2 regions of the Idiomarina sp. UBA3176 genome follow, and region 1 is predicted to be linked to the other one. Evidence: riboswitches for the same ligand, from Rfam matches in the RefSeq annotation. Region 1 holds a riboswitch; the other holds the start of a gene.
What was found. Region 1 has a riboswitch for thiamine pyrophosphate ahead of thiC (phosphomethylpyrimidine synthase ThiC). Riboswitches for the same ligand answer to the same signal wherever they lie in the genome.
Positions count from the first base shown of each region.

Region 2: another riboswitch for thiamine pyrophosphate. It lies ahead of B2U97_RS06345 (TonB-dependent receptor); the one in region 1 lies ahead of thiC (phosphomethylpyrimidine synthase ThiC).

Region 1 is NZ_DEXU01000023.1:135,959-141,095, forward strand. It holds gene thiE (thiamine phosphate synthase) at 1-1,334, opposite strand, end outside; gene thiC (phosphomethylpyrimidine synthase ThiC) at 1,331-3,037, opposite strand; TPP riboswitch at 3,121-3,239, opposite strand; gene B2U97_RS10220 (SCO family protein) at 3,280-3,924, opposite strand; gene B2U97_RS10225 (formylglycine-generating enzyme family protein) at 3,917-4,669, opposite strand; gene B2U97_RS10230 (multicopper oxidase domain-containing protein) at 4,680-5,137, opposite strand, start outside.
Region 2 is NZ_DEXU01000015.1:78,299-83,435, forward strand. It holds gene ubiD (4-hydroxy-3-polyprenylbenzoate decarboxylase) at 1-439, shown strand, start outside; gene fre (NAD(P)H-flavin reductase) at 440-1,141, shown strand; TPP riboswitch at 1,192-1,290, shown strand; gene B2U97_RS06345 (TonB-dependent receptor) at 1,340-3,472, shown strand; gene B2U97_RS06350 (YkoF family thiamine/hydroxymethylpyrimidine-binding protein) at 3,484-3,741, shown strand; gene pnuC (nicotinamide riboside transporter PnuC) at 3,734-4,360, shown strand; gene B2U97_RS06360 (phosphotransferase) at 4,357-5,100, shown strand; gene B2U97_RS06365 (MFS transporter) at 5,116-5,137, shown strand, end outside.

The DNA.
Region 1 (5,137 bases):
ACTGTCGGTATGTTCGTTGGCGCTAATAACGCGGCATAGCGGCGTAGTCGCTGCAGCCCTTGCGGTTTGGATGGCATAGTCTTGGTTTGAGTTGGGAAAATATGACCTAACGCGATGTAAGATGGCGTGTACGCTTGAGCAATTAATAACTCGGTGTAGCTGTGAGTGGAAATGCCCAACCTCAACCCTGCTTGCTGAATAGCGTGAAGGTTAGCCTCGGTTAAGTCTTCCTGACCTAAATGCACGCCATAAGCGTTGTGCTTAATAGCCAGTTGCCAGTGGTCATTAATAAACAACTGCGCTGAATATTTCTCTGCCAGCTGAATGCTTTTTTTAATAGCGGTTTCCAACTGAGGAGCATCAGGATCTTTAATACGCAGTTGCAGTGTCTTAATGCCCAGTTTTAAGAGCTTTTCTATCCACTCGTAAGAATCCACTACCGGATACAATCCGGGTTCCTGGTCTAGACTGGGAAACTGGAGGTCAACACAGGGCAACTCCGGCGTATTAATCTTTGGAAAATGGTCAATTTGCTGTGGCCAGTGTGTATGAGCAACAGGGCCTGGTCCTCTGCCTATACCTTTCGCCTCAATCAGGCCCTGATGCACGTAGGCATTAGCGACTGTTATGGCGTCCTCAAGTGGATAGTCATGTGCTAACGCCGCGGCAATGGCTGAAGACAAGGTGCAGCCTGTTCCGTGGCTGTGTTTTGTTCTCAACTTCTGCTGAATGTACTGGGTATGTCCATCGGAGCTAAGGTAATAGTCAGAGATTTCATCGGCGCGACCAAAATCGGTGCCTGTTACCAGAATTCGGGACAGTCCGGCCTGAAAGAGTTGTTCTGCAGCGCGATACATTGAGTCCTCATCAGTAACCTCTAATCCGCTCAACCAACTGAGTTCATCCAAATTCGGTGTCATAATATCAACCAGCGGGAATAACTCCGCGCAATGTTGAGGCTTGAGCTCCGACAGGCGATCCTGCTGAGTGCTGACAACCACCGGATCCCAGACCACGAAAGGCTGGGGAAGGGGATCAGACCATTGCTTTAAAAAGTCAGCCACACACTGAAGCTGTTGCACATTACTAAGCAACCCAATTTTTATCGCAGCAGGCGGCATGTCCTGTTGCAGGCATTCCAACTGCTGACGAACGGCGTCAGCAGCTAACGGGAATAACCCGGTGGTTGCAACAGAGTTTTGGGCGGTAATTGTGCTTATGACACTGCAGCCATGCAGGTTCAGACTACGGAACGTGTGCAAGTCCGCCTGAATGCCTGCGCCACCGCCGCTGTCAGAACCTGCGAGGGTCCATACGACAGGTACCGACATCATTCTACTCCTTCGGTCGCCGCGTCTTTCACTTTTACATCAATGCGAGTGTCCGGGTTGTACTGACGTACCTCGTGAGAAATTTTCATGGAGCAGAACTTAGGACCGCACATGGAGCAAAACTGCGCGGTTTTGTTCGAATCCTGAGGCAGTGTTTCATCGTGATAGCTGCGAGCTGTAACCGGGTCCAACGCCAGGTTAAACTGATCCTCCCAGCGGAATTCGAAGCGGGCTTTTGACATAGCGTCATCCCTCGCCTGAGCGCCTGGGTGTCCTTTGGCTAAATCGGCCGCATGAGCCGCTATTTTGTAAGCGATCATCCCCTGTTTTACATCTTCCTTGTTAGGCAAGCCTAAGTGTTCCTTCGGGGTAACATAGCAGAGCATGGCGCAGCCAAACGCGCCAATCATGGCAGCACCAATACCTGAGGTAATGTGGTCGTAACCGGGTGCTATATCGGTGGTTAGCGGCCCTAAGGTGTAGAACGGCGCGCCGTGACAGTGCTTTAACTGCTCATCCATATTTTCCTGAATTTTATGCATGGGCACATGGCCGGGGCCTTCTATCATCACCTGTACATCGTACTCCCAGGCAATTTGAGTCAATTCGCCGAGTACTCTCAGTTCAGCAAACTGAGCTTCATCGTTGGCGTCGGCAATGGAACCGGGGCGCAGGCCGTCACCTAAAGACAGCGACACATCATATTTCGCACAAATTTTGCAGATATCGCGGAAGTGCTGATAAAGAAAACTTTCTTGCTGGTGCGCCATGCACCATTTCGCCATTATCGAACCGCCACGGGAGACTATGCCGGTAACTCGCTTTGCAGTCAGTTTAATGAAGTCGTGCAGTACGCCGGCGTGAATCGTAAAATAGTCCACACCTTGCTCAGCCTGTTCCAGCAGTACGTCTTTAAATACTGGCCAGCTCAGATCCTCAGCAACGCCATTGACCCGTTCTAAAGCCTGATAAATAGGCACAGTACCAATAGGCACTGGACTGTTGCGTAAGATCCATTCCCGGGTTTGGTGAATATTACGGCCGGTAGATAAGTCCATTACGGTATCAGCGCCCCAGCGAGTCGCCCATACCAGCTTTTCGACTTCTTCTTCAATAGACGAACTAACCGATGAGTTACCAATGTTGGCATTCACTTTAACCAAAAAGTTGCGGCCAATAATCATTGGTTCTGATTCGGGGTGGTGGGTATTAACGGGAATAATCGCGCGTCCACTGGCGACTTCGTCGCGCACAAATTCCGGCGTTATGGGGTTTTCAAGGTGCTCCCGACCCATATTCTCGCGCAGTGCAATGAACTCCATCTCAGGGGTGATCACGCCGCGCCTTGCGTAAGCTAACTGCGTAATGCCTTGATTATATTGCTGATTCTCGCTATGGCGATCCTGAATCCAGTTCTCACGAACCTTTTTCAAACCCACTTTTACGTCAATTGCAGCTTCCGGGTCACCGTAGACGCTGGACGTATCATACACGTCCACCGGCTCGTTCGGTGGTAACTTCACGTCCGGTGTGGGCTGGTGCAGGGTTTCGCTAAGGTGAATGCGACGAAAGGGGACCTGGATGTCTTTGTTGCTGCCTGAAATAAATTCACGGCTGGAATTAGGGTAATAATGCCCGGATAGTGATGATAAGAAGGATTCAGCCTGTTGGCGGTTTAAACGGTTATTCGATGGTGCAGTTGACATAGCATTCTCTCATTTTGTTGATGTTAGAGATGCTTGTCAGGAGTGTTGAAAGGAACATCAGCGCAGAAACAACGGTCGTGTCATGCTGATGCTCTCTTGTTCCCTTCGCAGGTATTAGCCTGATCAGGTTCAACGGATCCCGCAATTGCGGTCTCAGCCGGTAACTTCATTAAGAAAGCTACCGGCACTCCGACAAGATTCCTTTTTAGTGGAACAAAATCTTAGAGCGAATGCAACCGCTGTTAATCGTTAACCAGTTTAGCGACAACGTTAGCTGGCTTCTCCATTGGCTGGCTTAGGCCTTCTATGCGTTCAACAATAAGCCCTTGTTTATCGAGAATAGTGATCAAATTGCTGTGATCAAAATCACCGTCCGGACGCTGTCGATACCTCACGCCAAGTACTGTAGCTAAGGTTCTGATATCCTGCTCCGAACCGTTCAGAAACAGCCAGTTGTCATTGTTAAGTTGATACTGCTTAACATAGTCAGCGAGTGCCTCGGGTGTATCGCGATCGGTGTCAAAACTCACCATAACGAGCTTAACTTGCTGTTTAGTGTCTTCGTCCAGCTTGCTGTATAAACGTTTTACGTCATGGACCAACACTGGGCAGGCGGTGGTGCAACTGCCATAAATCATGGAAAGAATAACGGGATGACCTTCAAGTTCTGAAAGCTTGAGTTGGCTATTCTTATGCGTGTTCCAGGTAGCATCTATCTGGTATACCGACTCGGAGTGAGAGACCTCTGCTGCGTTCATTGCCGTATGATTGCTGTGGTCGTTAGCTGTCTGATTCTTGTGCATATTGTGATGCGAGTGATCCTGCGCAAAAGACTGGACAGCAAAGATCAAAGAGGCCAGGGCGGTCAATTTTAGCAATTTATTCATGGTCGTTCTCCAGGTCGTATGCGCAACGAAAACCCATAGTGCTGGTCGCACTTTGCGGGGCGTAATCACTGCGTGACTGATAACGGAAAAATGTGGCGTAATTGGCGTTACTAAAACTCGACATAAAGCGCGCTCCGTCGCCACATGAGCCGGAGAGCAAATCGACGTCATCGCCGTTGGTTAATAATAATTGATAGTCGTCTACCCATTCGTTGACACGGTCGTGCATGTGCATCAATTGCTCAGCATTTGGGTCGACGGTTTGTTGTTTCGCACTGTGTGGCTGGCTGTACCAGGCAAACAGGTTACGGGCATAATCATCGTCGCTGATGTTCTGCTGTTGCCGATATTTGACCGACGCATACTCCCACTCGTTAAGACCAGGCAAACGGCCACCTTGTGCGGAGCAGTATTCGCGTGCGGCAAACCAGGATACATAAGTGACGGGTTCGTTGTCTTTGCCTTTAGCAAATCCAGTATTATCATCCCAATGCTTCAGGTAATTTCCATCATGGAATAGGGCAGCGATGTTGTCTCGCTGCCACTGAGGTTGTTCAATGACAAATTCCAGAAACTCTTGGTTAGTGACAGGGGTTGCGTCCAGCATGAAACTTTCCATTTCTATACTGAGGCGCTCTTTGTCCAGTAAGACCGGAGGTTCGAAAGTACCACCATTGATCAGAACTGGATCAGCGAGCACTAAGGGTGACAATAAAACACCTGCAACTCCAAGCCACTTAACCATAAGTTTCCCCTTATTTCTCTTTACGCGGACCGGCAATTAATGCACCAGCTGCGCCACGCTCTGCATCAGCAAATTCGTGATCGACCAACTTATAGATGCCTTCTTCCGGAACAATAAATTCAATGGTTGCGCTGTTACTGGCACCCAGCAGCACGGTTTGCATGCCATACCATTCGTTACGCGGATCACCTTCGTACCAGACGCGGTCGAAAATCGCACCAATTACGTGGAAGCTGGAAGTGCCTGAAGGACCTGCGTTTAAAACATGTAAGCGCACACGGTCACCTTCGTTCGCTCGTAAAGGGTTGTCGCTAAGTGCTGCAACATGTCCGTTAAAGGTCACATGACTTGGCTGGCGGTCTAAAGCTGCACCGTGGTTATAGATGTAGTTACCTTCTGAGGCTTCTTCCAAATAGTGCTCTGACTGAACCAGAACGAATTCTTTATCAACGTCTTTGTCAGTTGGGT
Region 2 (5,137 bases), on a different contig from region 1:
CCCAGAAATTGTCGATTTTTATTTGCCACCGGAAGGCTGTTCGTACCGTTTGGCCGTAGTCACTATGAAGAAGCAGTACCCGGGTCACGCGAAGCGTGTGATGATGGGTGTCTGGTCTTTCTTGCGTCAGTTTATGTACACCAAGTTCGTGATTGTGTGTGACGACGACGTAAATGCGCGTGACTGGAAAGATGTTATCTGGGCTATGACAACCCGGATGGATCCGGCACGTGATACGACCCTGGTCGAAAATACGCCAATAGATTACCTTGATTTTGCTTCACCGGTTTCCGGACTGGGCTCAAAGATGGGAATGGACGCCACCAATAAATGGCCGGGTGAAACCGACCGTGAGTGGGGCGAACCAATCGTCATGAGCGATGAGGTAAAACAGCGTGTTGACGAGCTGTGGGACGAACTGAATATTATGGAGTCGTGAATGAGTCAACAAATGACCTGTAAAGCTAAAATTTCGCGCCAGTTGGCGGATGCTGTGTGGGAAGTGCGTTTACAATTGCCGCAGGCGGTTGAGTTTAAAGCAGGCCAGTACCTTATGGTGGTGATGGGCGAACGAGATAAGCGGCCTTTCAGTATTGCGTCGTGCCCGTCCAATAAAAGTGAGTGGTTACTTCATGTTGGCGCTACGCCGGACAACAGCTATGCCATGGAAGTGTTGGATAAAGTGCGTGACGATGGGGAACTAGAAATTGATGCGCCGGACGGTATTGCGTTTTACCGTCAGGAAAACACTAAGCCGGCAGTGTTAATTGCTGGTGGCACCGGTTTCTCGTATACCTATTCTATTTTGCAGCAACATTTACGTGTGTCGCCAGAGCGGCCTCTGACACTTTACTGGGGTGCAAAAAGCTTAAGCGACCTGTATTTGCATGACGAACTGGAACGCTTAGCAAGCCAGTACGAGCACTTTGATTATCATCCGGTGGTCGAAGACGCGGATAACAACTGGGCTTATTCTATTGGTTTAGTGCACCACGCGGTTATGGCCCGTGAGCAAAGTCTGCCTGAGTGTGAAATTTACATGGCTGGCCGTTTCGAAATGATACGCGTTATTCGCGACGACTTTGTCGCTAAAGACGTACCGTTAGAAAACCTTTACGGCGACGCTCTGTCCTTTATTTAATTGCACTGAAAGTAAATTTGTTTAACTAACAAGCTGCGTTATACTGACGCCGCTTTACCAAGGGGTGCCGGCAACGGCTGAGATGCATTAGCGAACCCTTAAAACCTGATCCGGTTAATACTGGCGTAGGGATGGTAGAAAACCCGTCTAATACAGCCTTACCGGATCGTTTCTGACTTTGTTTTGAGGAAATGATCCATGAAAATAATCAATTCATACTTAGCAGCCAGCATTGCCGCTGCGTTATCCAGTGTTCCCGCTTTTGCCTTTGCAGCAGAGGACACACAAGATACAAAAGACATTGAAATTATTGAAGTGAGTGGTGACTTTCACCGCCGCACCTTAAATGAAACCACCAGCAGCGTTTCTATTATTGATAAAGATGCGATGCAACAGCGTCACTCACAGCATTTACAAGACACTCTGAACAGTTTGGCCAACGTGAATTTCTCGGGTGGTACTTCCACGGCTCGGTTTATTCAAATTCGTGGTATTGGCGAGCGCTCTCAGTTTGTTGATCCTGTAACGCCCTCGGTCGGTTTGATAATTGATGGTATTGATTACAGCGGATTAGGCAGTGCCGCATCGCTTTTCGATATTGATCACGTGGAAGTGTTTCGCGGTCCGCAAAGCGGACGTTTTGGCGTGAACGCTATGGCCGGTTTATTGTTGCTGGACAGCACCGCACCGAGCAGCGACTTTAACGGCCAGTTTCAGCTATCAGCAGGCAACTATTCCGAAGCCATGGGCGGCCTTGCTATGGGCGGAAACCTAGGGCTGTTAGGTAACGCCCGCTTCTCGGTCAGCCAGTTTCAGCAAGACGGTTACATTGAAAATACCTATCTTGAGCGTGATGACACGGAACAGCGCGACGAACTCACTGCGCGCTTCAAGCTGGATACAGAGCTCAGTAAAGACTGGTTGCTGCAAACGGTTCTGCACTATAACGATGTCGACAATGGCTACGATGCGTTTAGTCTCGACAACACCCGCGAAACTTTGTCCGATGAACCGGGTTTTGACCGCTTAGAAAGTCAGGCATTGCGCTTGCAGCTCAGTTACCTGGGTTTTGACAACAGCCGTCTGGAAATGTCTGTTAACTACCTGGATGCAGACACCGGCTACGCTTACGACGAAGACTGGACCTATGAAGGTATCGCTCCGGGCTGGGAATACTCAGCTTTTGACGCGTACTTCCGCGACCGTGACGACAAAACCGCCGAAGTTCGCTGGGTATCCGACGAGCCCGAAAGCCTGTTTGGTATTGATAGCGAATGGGTTTTAGGTTTGTACTATTACGACAAATCGGTTCAGCTGACACGTGACTATTTTAACTGGGACTTAGGCCAGCCAAGCATTTTCAACAGCGACTATGATAGCAATCACGTTGCTATTTATGGTGAGCTAACTCAGCATTGGAGTGACCGGGTTAGTACTATAACTGGCTTGCGGGTAGAACGTTACGACAATGACTACCTCGACAGTCGCGGTATTACCGCTGAACCTGAAGACACCATGGTGGGTGGTAATTTCAGTGTCCGCTATCAGGCGTCTGACGACAGTTACCTGTACGCGACTCTGGCGCGCGGATACAAAGCCGGTGGCGTTAATGGTGAAGCTTTAGGAAAAGCTGAAGATCAGGGTCTGGAAGAATTAGAAAACTACTTGTTAGACCGCTCAACCTTTGCTCCGGAAACGCTCTGGAGTACCGAGTTTGGCGTAAAAGGCAGCAGTGCCGATGGGCGTTTAACCTCAAGAGTCAGCGCATTTTACCATTGGCGTGACGATGTGCAGCTCAAGGGCTGGGTAAACCGAGACCAGTCATTTGTGGGTTACATTGAGAACGCCGCTGAAGGCACAGGTTACGGTCTGGAAGCGGAAATTCGCAATCAGTTTACGGATTGGTTGGCGGTTTTCGCTTCGGCCAGCTGGTTAAAAACCGAAATTGAAGGTTTTGTTACCGAAGACGGCACCGATATGACCGGGCGGGAGCAAGCGCAAGCGCCTAATTATCAGTTGAATATTGGCTTTGAAGGTTGGTTAGGCGAGAACTTCCAGTGGGTGATTCAGGCCGACGCGAAAGACGAGTTCTACTTCTCTGACTCGCATAACCAAAAAGCGGACAGCATGGCAGTGTTGCACCTTGCGCTAAACTATCATTATCAGGATTGGCACTTTAGCTTATGGGGGCGTAATTTAACGGATGAAGACTACGAAACTCGCGGTTTTTACTTTGCCAACGACCCCAGAACTGGTTATGAAAATGAAGAAACTTACGTTCAATACGGTGAGCCACGTCGTTTTGGTATCACTGTCAGAAAATCGTTTTAAGGGAGCTTAATATGCAAGTTTCAGTAGAAATGTCGCTGTATCCACTGGCTGAAAATTACCTGGATACCATTAAAGATTTTATTGAGCGTTTAAATCAGCATTCAGAACTAACGGTTCTGACCAACACCATGAGTACGCAAGTATTTGGTGAAATGCAGGACGTTATGCGCATTATGGGTGAAGAAATGGAGCTGCTTTTCCAGAATGTGCCGTCGAATGTTCTGGTTTGTAAGTTTATTAACAAAGACTTAAGGCCGGATAATGCCTGAGTCTTTGCTCGAGTCCTGGCTTGAGCAGTTGATGGTCAGTTCCCCCTGGGAGCTGACGGCTTTAGTCATGGCTTTGGGGTATTTAGTGCTGGCGGCGCATCAGCGCCAGTGGTGCTGGGCTGCGGCGGCGGTCAGCTGTACTATATACGCTGTCTTGTTCTGGCAAGGTAAGTTGTATATGGAGTCTTTGCTGCAAACAATCTACATTGCGTTGGCAGGCTATGGTTGGTGGCAATGGCAGCGTCAGCAAAGCGCAGCAAAGGAGAGTCCTGATGGCGCGAAATACCCGTTTCGTTGGCACCTGCTGCAATGGGCGTGGTTGGTTCCTCTGGCTGCAGGCATTGCTTATTTACTCTCGGTTTATACCGACGCAGACGCAGTATGGCTCGATACTTACACCACAATATTCAGTTTGCTGGCCACCTGGCTGGTTACCAAAAAAGCGTATGAAACCTGGTGGTACTGGCTGGTTATCGACAGTGTTTACGTTTATTTGTACGCCAGCAAAGGCTTTGTCGCCACCGCCTTGTTGTTCGTGGTTTATCTGATACTGGTGATTTATGCCATGTGGCGCTGGCGCCATGACATTTCGCTGAAATCTGCGAGTGAAGCCGGGTGATTGGCCGGCCCTGCGAAATACAACTGCTTGCTTCCGGGCAGTCTAATCAGACGTTGCGACTGCGAACAGATACAGAAGATTATGTGTTAAAACGCTGGCGCTATGAACAGGTATTCGCGGTTGACCGTGAGCTGGAAGTATCTATACAAAAAGAGCTGGCGCAACAGGCTCTTGCCCCCGAAGTTTTAGCTTACGATGCTAAGCAAGGCTGGTTTTTACAGCCTTACTACCAGGCTCCGTCTTTACAGCAAGTTACGCTGTCGCCTTTGATTAAAGCCACTGTACTGGCTGAAACGCTGTCGAAAATCCACAATACACGAGTTGATATTCCGGCCTGGTCTATGTCTGAGCGGGTCGAGCATTATTTGCAGCAGTTGCGTTCGGTCAATTCGGCGGTTGCTGCTCAAATGAGCCAGAAATTGGTACCCATGCAACCCTTGTTAGAGGACTGGCTCAGTTATCCGGTGTTATGCCACAACGATTTATCTATGAATCATATTTTAATGGCCGATCCTATCCGGATTATTGACTGGGAGTACGCGGGTATTGGCCACCCCTTGTTTGATATTGCCAGTGCAATTGTCGTGAATGAACTCAGTGACCAAGCCTCGGTTCGCTTAATAACAGAGTACGAAAAAATAGCCCATTATCAAATTGATCGGCAGCGTTTAGCGCAATGGTGTGAGTTTGTGGAATGGTTGAATAAAGTATGGCAGCATCTATTTCGACACCTTTCTTAAAATGAACACTTTGCCATGACTGATAAAAAACTGACTG